DNA from 2 places in the Streptomyces sp. NPDC091371 genome. Region 2 is predicted to be linked to the other one. Evidence: riboswitches for the same ligand, from Rfam matches in the RefSeq annotation. Region 2 holds a riboswitch; the other holds the start of a gene.
The links. Region 2 has a riboswitch for cobalamin ahead of AB0O21_RS04390 (energy-coupling factor ABC transporter permease). Riboswitches for the same ligand answer to the same signal wherever they lie in the genome.
Positions count from the first base shown of each region.

Region 1: linked by a shared signal. The riboswitch ahead of metE (5-methyltetrahydropteroyltriglutamate--homocysteine S-methyltransferase) and the one ahead of AB0O21_RS04390 (energy-coupling factor ABC transporter permease) in region 2 are both predicted to bind cobalamin.

Region 1 is NZ_JBFBFP010000008.1:228,636-233,566, reverse strand. Features, by position in the region: gene AB0O21_RS12725 (oxygenase MpaB family protein) at 1-150, opposite strand, end outside; gene metE (5-methyltetrahydropteroyltriglutamate--homocysteine S-methyltransferase) at 271-2,589, opposite strand; cobalamin riboswitch at 2,755-2,975, opposite strand; gene AB0O21_RS12715 (3-hydroxybutyryl-CoA dehydrogenase) at 2,996-3,868, opposite strand; gene aceB (malate synthase A) at 3,865-4,931, opposite strand, start outside.
Region 2 is NZ_JBFBFP010000002.1:335,800-340,730, forward strand. Features, by position in the region: gene AB0O21_RS04370 (hypothetical protein) at 1-301, opposite strand, end outside; gene AB0O21_RS04375 (ATP-binding cassette domain-containing protein) at 317-1,138, opposite strand; gene cbiQ (cobalt ECF transporter T component CbiQ) at 1,135-1,884, opposite strand; gene AB0O21_RS04385 (energy-coupling factor ABC transporter substrate-binding protein) at 1,887-2,402, opposite strand; gene AB0O21_RS04390 (energy-coupling factor ABC transporter permease) at 2,399-3,079, opposite strand; cobalamin riboswitch at 3,109-3,304, opposite strand; gene AB0O21_RS04395 (flavodoxin family protein) at 3,408-4,121, shown strand; gene AB0O21_RS04400 (hypothetical protein) at 4,135-4,641, opposite strand; gene AB0O21_RS04405 (hypothetical protein) at 4,823-4,931, shown strand, end outside.

The DNA of each region.
Region 1 (4,931 bases), on a different contig from region 2:
CGGGATCGGCTGATCGTTGCGGGTGAACTCCCGGAGCACCGCGTTGACATGGCCGGTGGTGCCGTCGGCGGCCAGGTCCGCGATGACGGCATCGGCCGACGGGTCCCCCTCCTGCCGCAACGCGTCCAGGAACTCCGTGGTCCACCGCATGCCAGCCGCCCTCCGGGTCACCGCGCGGGCCGGCCGCTCCGCGCGCAGGGGGAGGCTACCGGGAGCGGAGCGCACCACGGGCGGGCACGGGGGCGCACGCCCCCGTGCCCGCCCTGGTCCTCAGGCCGTTCCGGTCTCCGTGCGGACGCGGTGCGCGGCCTCGACGAGGTGCTCCAGGGACGCCTTCGTCTCGGACCAGCCGCGGGTCTTGAGGCCGCAGTCCGGGTTGACCCACAGGCGCTCCGCCGGGATGGCCTTCAGCCCCTCGCGCAGCAGGGCCGCGGCCTCGTCGGCCGAGGGGACGCGCGGGGAGTGGATGTCCCAGACGCCGGGGCCGACCTCGCGGGGGTAGCCGGCGCCGGCCAGCTCGTCGGCGACCCGCATGTGCGAGCGGGCCGCTTCCAGGCTGATGACGTCCGCGTCCAGGTCGTTGATCGCGTCGACGATGTCGCCGAACTCCGCGTAGCACATGTGGGTGTGGATCTGGGTGTCCGGTCGGACTCCGCTGGTGGTCAGGCGGAAGGACTCGGTCGCCCAGGCCAGGTACGCGGCGTGGTCCGCGGCCCGCAGGGGCAGGGTCTCGCGCAGGGCGGGTTCGTCGACCTGGATGACGGAACTGCCCGCGGCTTCCAGGTCGTCGACCTCGTCGCGCAGGGCCAGCGCGACCTGCCGTGCGGTGTCGCCGAGGGGCTGGTCGTCGCGTACGAAGGACCAGGCGAGCATGGTGACCGGGCCGGTGAGCATGCCCTTGACGGGCTTGTCCGTCTGCGACTGGGCGTACGAGGTCCAGCGCACGGTCATCGGTTCCGGGCGGGAGACGTCGCCGGCCAGGACGGGCGGGCGTACGTACCGCGTGCCGTACGACTGGACCCAGCCGTGCTGCGTGGCCAGGTAGCCGGTGAGCTGCTCCGCAAAGTACTGGACCATGTCATTGCGTTCGGGCTCGCCGTGCACCAGGACGTCGATGCCCGCCTTCTCCTGGAAGGCCAGCACCTCCCGGATCTCGGCCTCGATGCGCTCCTCGTAGCCGGCCGTGTCGATGCGCCCGGCCCGCAGGTCGGCGCGTGCGGTGCGCAGTTCGGCGGTCTGCGGGAAGGAGCCGATGGTCGTCGTCGGCAGCAGCGGGAGGCCGAGGTGGGCCCGCTGGGCGGCCGCACGCTGCTCGTAGGGCTGCGCGCGGTGGCCGTCGGCGGCGGTGACGGCCGCGGTCCGGGCGCGTACGGCCGGGTCGCGGGTGATCGCGGAGTTGGCCCGGGAGGCCAGGTCGGCCCGGTTGGCGGCGAGTTCGGCCGCGATGGCACCGGTGCTCCGGGCGAGGCCGCGGGCGAGGGTGGCGATCTCCGCGGTCTTCTGGCGGGCGAAGGCGAGCCAGCGGCGGATCTGCGGGTCGACGTCCCGTTCGGCGGCGGCGTCCAGCGGTACGTGGAGCAGGGAGCAGGAGGCGGCGACGTCGACCCGGTCGGCGAGTCCGAGGAGGGTGCCGAGGGTGGCGAGCGACTTCTCGTAGTCGTTGATCCAGATGTTGCGGCCGTCGACGACTCCCGCGACCAGCCGCTTGCCGGGCAGGCCGCCGGCGGCGGCGAGGTCGGCGAGGTTGGCGGCGGCCCGGCCCGTGAAGTCGAGGGCGAGTCCGTCGACCGGCGCCTTCGCCAGCACGGGCAGCGCCTCGCCGAGCCGGTCGAAGTACGAGGCGACGAGCAGCTTGGGGCGGTCGGTGAGGCCGCCGAGCTCGCGGTAGGCGCGGGCGGCCGCACCCAGGTCGGCCGGGGTGCGGTCCTGGACGAGCGCGGGCTCGTCCAGCTGGACCCACTCGGCTCCGGCGGCGCGCAGATCGGCGAGGACCTGCGCGTAGACGGGCAGGAGCCGGTCGAGCAGGGTGATCGGCCGGAAGTCGTCGGCCACCCCGGGGGCGGCCTTGGCCAGCAGGAGGTAGGTGACCGGCCCGACCAGGACGGGGCGGGCCGCCAGGCCGAGCGCGCGGGCTTGGGTCAGCTCCGCGACCTGCTTGGCGGAATCGGCGGTGAAGACGGTGTCGGGCCCGAGTTCCGGCACCAGGTAGTGGTAGTTGGTGTCGAACCACTTGGTCATTTCGAGCGGCGCCACGTCCTGGGTGCCGCGCGCCATGGCGAAGTAGCCGTCCAGCGCGTCCGCCGCGACGGCCGCGCGGTGGCGGGCCGGGACCGCGCCGACCATGACGCTGGTGTCGAGGACGTGGTCGTAGTACGAGAAGTCGCCGGTCGGGACCTCGGTGATGCCGGCGTCGGCCAGCTGCCGCCAGTTCGTCCGGCGCAGGTGGGCTGCGGTCTCGTGGAGCGCGCCGGCGCTGACGCGGCCCTTCCAGTACCCCTCGACGGCCTTCTTCAGTTCCCGGTTCTGACCCTGGCGGGGGTAGCCGTACACGGTGGCCCGTACTGCCGCGGCTGCGGACTCGGTTGTCACGGAACTCTCCTTCGCGAGCACGTTTCCATGGGCCCCGGTGACGGGACGCGGAGCGCGAAGGGATGGCGGAACAGGACGGTCCGTCGGCGCGCTTCAAGCGCCGTACGACCGTCCGTTGTGTTCGCCGACCCGCCCACGAGGTCACCGGGATGTCCGCGCACGGCAGGGCGTGCGCGGGCAACGGGCAGGTCTTCGGACTTGCGGGCACGTCGGCCACTCGGGCAGACACCTACTGGCCGTCGCTTCCCAGACCCGTACGGGCCCAGTGCGTATGACGGCGGTCGTTCCCGCTCACCGCTGCGGGGCAGTCCCGGATTCCCACCGGGTTCCCTCTTACGACGCATCCCGTCTGGCGGACGGGGCGAACCAGCTGCTGCGGGTCAGCTTAGCGGCACCACCGGGCCCCTCATCGGTCCCGGTCGTACGTGTGGAACCCGCGGCCGCTCTTGCGGCCCAGCAGTCCCGCCTGCACCATCCGCTGGAGCAGCGGGGGCGGGGCGTAGAGGGGTTCCTTGAACTCCTCGTACAGCGACTGCGCGATGGCGGTGACGGTGTCCAGCCCGATGAGGTCGGCGAGCCTGAGCGGGCCCATGGGGTGGGCGCAGCCGAGCTCCATGCCCGCGTCGACGTCGGCGGCGGTGGCGAAGCCGGATTCGGCCATCCGAATGGCCGAGAGCAGGTAGGGGACGAGGAGGGCGTTGACGACGAAGCCGGCCCGGTCCTGGGAGTGGACGGCCGTCTTGCCCAGGGTGTCGCGGGCGAAGGCATCGACCGTGTCGAGTGTCTCGGAGGTGGTGTGCAGCGAGCTGACGATCTCCACGAGCGGCAGGACGGGTGCGGGGTTGAAGAAGTGCAGGCCGACGACGCGGTCGGCGCGGCCGGTGGCCATGGCGAGGCGCATGACGGGGATGGCGGAGGTGTTGGTGGCGAGGATCGCCGCCGGGTCCTCGACGGTCTTGTCGAGGGCCGCGAAGACCTCGGTCTTGACGGCCGCGTCCTCGACGACGGCCTCGATGACGAGCTGCCGGTCTGCGAGTTCGTCGAGGCTGCCGGTGAACACGAGCCGGGCCAGGGCGTCCTCGGCGGTGAGCCGGTCCAGTTTGCCGCGCTGGACGGCCCGTTCGAGGGAGACGGCCACCCGTTCTCGGGCGGTCCGGGCGGCGGTGGCGTCGGCCTCGCAGACCACGGTGTCGAGGCCGGCGCGGGCGCAGACCTCGGCGATGCCGGCGCCCATCTGTCCGCCTCCGACGATGCCGACCCTGCGGATGGCGGTGCTCATGAGCGGACCTCGGGGCGGCGGACCAGGTGGCGGGCGTACGCGTCGGGGGTGAAGAAGGCCGGGAGGTCCCGTTCCAGCGTGCTGCGCTCGAACACGGCGCGGGCCTCGGCGACCCTGGCGTCCGGCCGCGCCTTCGCGAGCGCGGCGCACTCCGTGTCGAGGAGCTCCCGTACTTCCTCGGGGTCGGCCGTGCCGTGGCGCAGCCACTGCCAGAGCTGTACGCGGGCGATCTCGGCGGTCGCCGCGTCCTCCATCAGCCCGTCGAGGGCGACGGCTCCGCTGCCGCGCAGCCAGGCGTCGAAGTACCGCAGGGCGACGGAGACGTTGGCGCGGATGCCTTCGGGGCTGGGCGGACCGGAGACGCGCCGCACCGAAAGCAGTTCGGCGGCGGTGACGCGGACGTCGTCGCGCAGCCGGTCGAGCTGGTGCGGCCGTGCTCCGAGCACCCCGTCGAAGACGGTGCGGCAGACGGGGACGAGCCCGGGGTGGGCGACCCAGGAGCCGTCGAATCCGTCCTCGGCCTCGCGTTCCTTGTCCAGGCGGACCTTGGCGAGGGCCGCCGCGTTGGCCTCGGCGTCCTTGCCGGGGACGTGGGCGGCCATGCCCCCGATGGCGTGTGCGCCCCGCTTGTGGCAGGTGCGGACGAGCAGTTCTGTGTACGCCCGCATGAAGGGGGCGGTCATGGTGACCTTGGCGCGGTCGGGCAGCTGGAAGTCCGTACGGTGGCCGAAGGTCTTGATGAGGCTGAAGAGGTAGTCCCAGCGGCCCGCGTTGAGTCCGGCGCTGTGTTCGCGCAGTTCGTAGAGGATCTCCTCCATCTCGAAGGCGGCGGTGACCGTTTCGATGAGGACGGTGGCGCGGATCGTGCCGCGGGGGATGCCGAGGAGCTCCTGGGCCAGTAGGAAAACGTCGTTCCAGAGGCGGGCCTCGTAGCGGTTCTCCAGTTTGGGGAGGTAGAAGTACGGGCCGTGGCCGGCGTCGATGCGGGCCCGCGCGCAGTGGAAGAAGTACAGCCCGAAGTCGACCAGGGAGGCCGGGACGGGCCGGCCTTCGATCTCCAGGT
Region 2 (4,931 bases):
GCAGCACACCGAGGGCGACCGGGTAGTCGGAGTCCTCGGCGCAGTAGTCGCTCCGGTCGACCTCGCGCACGACGTCGTTCCCGTCGAGCAGCACGCCCTTCGTGCCGCGCTCCTCGTACACCACCGTCCAGCGGCCGGAGGCCGAGTGCACGGCCCGGTCGAAGCGGTACGCGAACTCGAAGCCGCTCGCGTGCTCCACCCCGTCCGGTGTCCAGCGGCGGAACCCGCCCACCGCGTCGACCAGTTCGTCACCGTCCCACCGCAGGGACCCGGGGGTGCTCGATGCCTTGATCATCCTCATGAGCGGTGAACCTACCTACTGCCAGGCGGTCAGCGCCTCCGGAATACGTGGCCCGGGGGCGTCCGGCGCCAGCAGCCCACGCGCACGCAGGAAGGCCGTCACCGTCGGGGACCAGGCCTGGCGCAGGCCCGCCTCGGTGAGCAGGGGCGGGTCCGAGAGGAGGGTTCCGGCCGGGCCCGTCCGGATGCCCGACGGGGTCAGCACCGCCGCGTCGTCGGCCCACCGCACCGCCAGGTCCACGTCGTGCGTGGCCATCACGACCGTGGTCCCCGCCGTCCGCAGGCCCGCCAGGACGTCCAGCAGCCGTTCCTGCCCGTCCGGGTCCAGCCCGGCCGTCGGCTCGTCCAGGATCAGCACCCGCGGAGCCATCGCCACCGCCCCCGCGATCGCCGCGCGCTTGCGCTGGCCGTAGGAGAGGAGGTGGGTCGGGCGGTCCCGCAGCGACGTGATGTCGAGGGCCGCCAGGGCCGAATCGACGCGCTCGCGGACCTCCGCCACCGGCAGGCCCAGGTTCATCGGCCCGAAGGACACGTCCTGTTCCACCGAGGCCGCGAACAGCTGGTCGTCCGGGTCCTGGACCACCAGCTGGACCGCCGTCCGCAGCCGGGTCAGGCCCGCACGGTCGTACGTCACCTCCGCGCCGTCGAGGTGCAGCGCGCCCGAGCCGGGCCGCAGGCCGCCGCTCAGCAGCCGCATCAGCGTGGTCTTGCCGGAGCCGTTGCGGCCCAGCAGCGCCAGCGCCCGCCCCTCGGCGATCCCGAAGTCCACGCCGGACAGCACGGCGGGCCCGTCCTCGTACGCGTAGCCCGCGCCCACCAGCTCCACCAACGGCCTCACAGGTACAGCTCCTTCAGTACGAGGGTCACGGCCACCAGGGCCGCCAGCAGGGCGGCGGACCACGCCAGGAACCGCCAGGACAGCGTCGTCTGCGGCACGAGCACCCGCAGCGTGCCGTCGTAGCCGCGGCCCGCCAGGCCGGCCTGGAGCCGCCCCGCGCGGTCGAAGGCCCGTACGAACGAGGTCGCGGCGAGCCCGGCCACCGAACGCCAGGCGGCCGCCCGGCCGGTGTTCCCCAGGCGGGCCGCCTGGGCCTGGCGGATCCGGGCAAGGGAGTCGAGCAGCAGGAACGCGATCCGGTACATCACCAGGGCCACGTCCACCACCGGGGCCGGCACCCCCGCCCGGACCAGCCGGGGCAGCACGTCCGACACCGGGGTGGTGAAGGCGAACAGCAGCACGCCGAGGGAGGCCGCCGAAGTGCGCAGCAGCAGTTCGGCGGCGTGCCGGGGGCCGTCGGGGGCCGGCGCGACCCACCCCGAGGGCCCGCCGACCGCGAACAGCAGCGGCAGCGCCCCGGTGACGCAGAAGCCGAGCGGGATCCGGAAGGCCCGCCACAGCTGCCGCCCCGCCACCCCGGCGGGCCCGAGCAGCACGGCGAGCGTGGCGGCGGCCACCAGCGGCCCCCCGGGCCAGGGCGGCAGGCACACGGCGGTCACGGTGAGCCCGATCCCCAGCAGCGCCTTCTCCAGGGGGTGGCGCCGGCGCCAGCGGCTGCTGTGCGCGGCCGCGTCGATCGGCAGCACGGCTAGCGCTCCGCGCCGTCGGCCGCGGGCCCCGTACCCGGGTTCCGGCCAGGTGCGGTGCCGGAGTCGGCGGCCGGGACAGGTCCGGCAGCAGCCGGATCCGCGGCCGGCGTCGAGCCGGGGCCGACCGCCGGGCCCGCGCCCGAACCGGCCGGGCTCGCGGCCGCGCCACCCGCAGGGTCGTCTGCGTCGCGCGGGGTGCCCGAGCCCGCCAGGCCCGCGGCGGCGGCCTGGCGCCGGCCCGTGCGGAGGCCGAAGTAGTACGCCAGCACGCCCGCGCCCAGCGCCGCCTGGAGGGCGAAGAGCGCCGACTCGATCTCCGCGGAGGGGGGCTCGTACAGCGGGGTGAACCAGGGCTCGTAGTCCGGCTTCAGCTCGGTGATGGCGGCCTCCGCCTGCGCGTCGGCGCCCGCGAACGGCTCCTCCTTGCCCTCGCCGAGCCCCAGCGCGAGCGGGAGCACGGCGAGCGCCGCGACCAGGACCAGCAGCAGCGTGTTGATCTTCGCGTTCCTGCTCATCGGGCGGTCGCCTCCTTCAGCTTCGCGACGCCGAGGCGCACCAGGTCCGACCGGCTCGACCGCATCAGCAGCCGCATCACGAGCACGGTCAGCAGGCCCTCGCTCACGGCGAGCGGGAGCTGGGTGACGGCGAAGATCCCGCCGAACTTCCCGAGCGCGCCGAGGAAGCCCGTACCCGGGTCCGGGAAGGCCAGCGCCAGCTGCACCGAGGTCACGCAGTAGGTGACCAGGTCGGCGAAGAAGGCGCCGAAGAACACGGGCACCATCAGCGGCAGGTCGAGTCCGCGCAGCAGCCGGTAGACGGCGTAGCCCGCCCACGGCCCGGCGATGGCCATCGAGAAGACGTTGGCGCCGAGGGTGGTCAGCCCGCCGTGCGCCAGCAGCAGCGCCTGGAAGAGCAGGGTGATCGTGCCCAGCACCGCCATGACCGGCGGCCGGAACAGGATCGCGCCGAGCCCGGTGCCGGTCGGGTGCGAGCAACTGCCCGTCACCGAAGGGATCTTCAGTGCGGACAGGACGAACGTGAACGCTCCGGACGCCCCGAGCAGCAGCGTGCTCTCCGGGTTCTCCTTCACCTCGCGGGTGAGGGCGCGGACACCGTGTACGACAAAGGGGGCGGACGCGGCGCCCCAGGCGACCGCGTGCAAAGGGGGCAGGAACCCCTCGGCTATATGCATGAGTGGGGAAGACCTCTCCAGCACCTCGTGGATGGAATGCGCGCCCCGGCCGGTCTCCTGGCTCACGGGTACTGATGCCCGGGCTCCGCCTTCCCGGGGCCGTGCGGTCTCCCGCGCGGACCCAGTGGCTTCCCGCAGGAGTAGAGCCGGACTTCCCGATCACAGTGGCGAGGGCCGCACCGGTTTCCCACCGGTTTCCCGAACACCAAGGCCCACTGACCCTAGTCGGCCGCGCGGACCGGTACCAACCCGCCCCAAACCCGCGACCGACGCCCCGTACGGGCGCGGCCGGCTGGCGGGCCCGTACGCCGGTGCACAGGCTGAGGGCATGGCTGCCGAATACGACTACTCGAACCTCTCCGCCCTCTACGTGAACTGCACCCTCAAGCGCTCGCCGGAGGTCAGCAACACCGAGGGCCTGATCGACAAGAGCCGGGCCGTCATGGAAGCGGCCGGGGCCCGCACCTCGCTCATCCGCGCCGTCGACCACGACATCGCGACCGGCGTCTGGCCGGACATGACCGAGCACGGCTGGGAGAGTGATCAGTGGCCGGTGCTGTACAGCCAGGTCATGGACGCCGACATCCTCGTGCTCTGCGGCCCGATCTGGCTCGGCGACAACAGCTCCGTGATGAAGCAGGTCATCGAGCGGCTCTACGCCTGCTCCTCGATCCTGAACGAGCAGGGCCAGTACGCCTACTACGGGCGGGTCGGCGGCGCACTCATCACCGGCAACGAGGACGGCGTCAAGCACTGCGCCATGAACCTCCTCTACAGCCTCCAGCACCTCGGCTACGTGATCCCCCCGCAGGCCGACGCCGGCTGGATCGGCGAGGCCGGGCCCGGGCCGTCCTACCTCGACCCGGGCTCGGGCGGCCCCGAGAACGACTTCACCAACCGCAACACCGCCTTCATGTCGTGGAACCTCATGCACCTGGCCGCCCTGCTCAAGGGCGCGGGCGGCATCCCGGCCCACGGCAACCAGCGCTCCCTGTGGGACGCCGGCTGCCGCTTCGACTTCCCGAACCCCGAGCACCGGTAGCGGGGCCCTCCCGTCAGCGGGCGATGTCCACGACGAACCGCTCCGGGGAGTGCAGGGGGAAGGCCCGGTAGTACGGCAGCGTGTCGAAGGCGGCGCCGAAGGTGACGTACCCCTCGAAGTCGCCGGTCAGCGCGATGCCCTTGAGCTTGGGCAGGCTGATCTGCCGCAGCTTGGGTCCGAGGTAGACGTTCCCGCCCGCCTCGTCGTGGGCGGCGGCGGGGTGGAGGCGGATCTCCAGGAAGTACTTCCCGGGCAGCGGCACGGGCTTGCCGGACCCGTCGTAGACCAGCCGCGGGACGGGGGTGACGGTGGCCGTGGGGACGTACCCCTGGAGGTCGATGACGATCCGGTCGTACGTGGGGTGCCCGCCCCAGCGGGCGTTGACGACGAGCGGGGTCTGGGTGGTGGCCGTCGTGGCGGCGGTGGCGGCGGCGGCGGCCGGAGCGGCGAGCGAGAGCCCGGCGGTGAGCAGAACACCGGAGGCCAGGGCCACGATCCTGCGGAAGTGCGGGTGGTTCATGACGTCCCCTCGATTCGCGAGAGACGGGGACATGGGTGTCACTTCTGAGGACGCGGGGCGGCCTCGCGCGGTTCCGCGGGGGGTCGGTCGACGCATATGCAAAGGACATGCAATGGCCGGTTAATCTTCACGGCGTCGAAACATTTCGACGTTGAAGGCGACACACCTGAAGGAGGTTTGAATGTTTGCGAAGTTGAGCGACAAGCTTGTCGGGCTGGTGGTTCCCGAGGTCGAGGCCGCGGCCGTCACCTGTAGTGAGGCTCGTAACTACTGCAACGGCAACTGTCCGT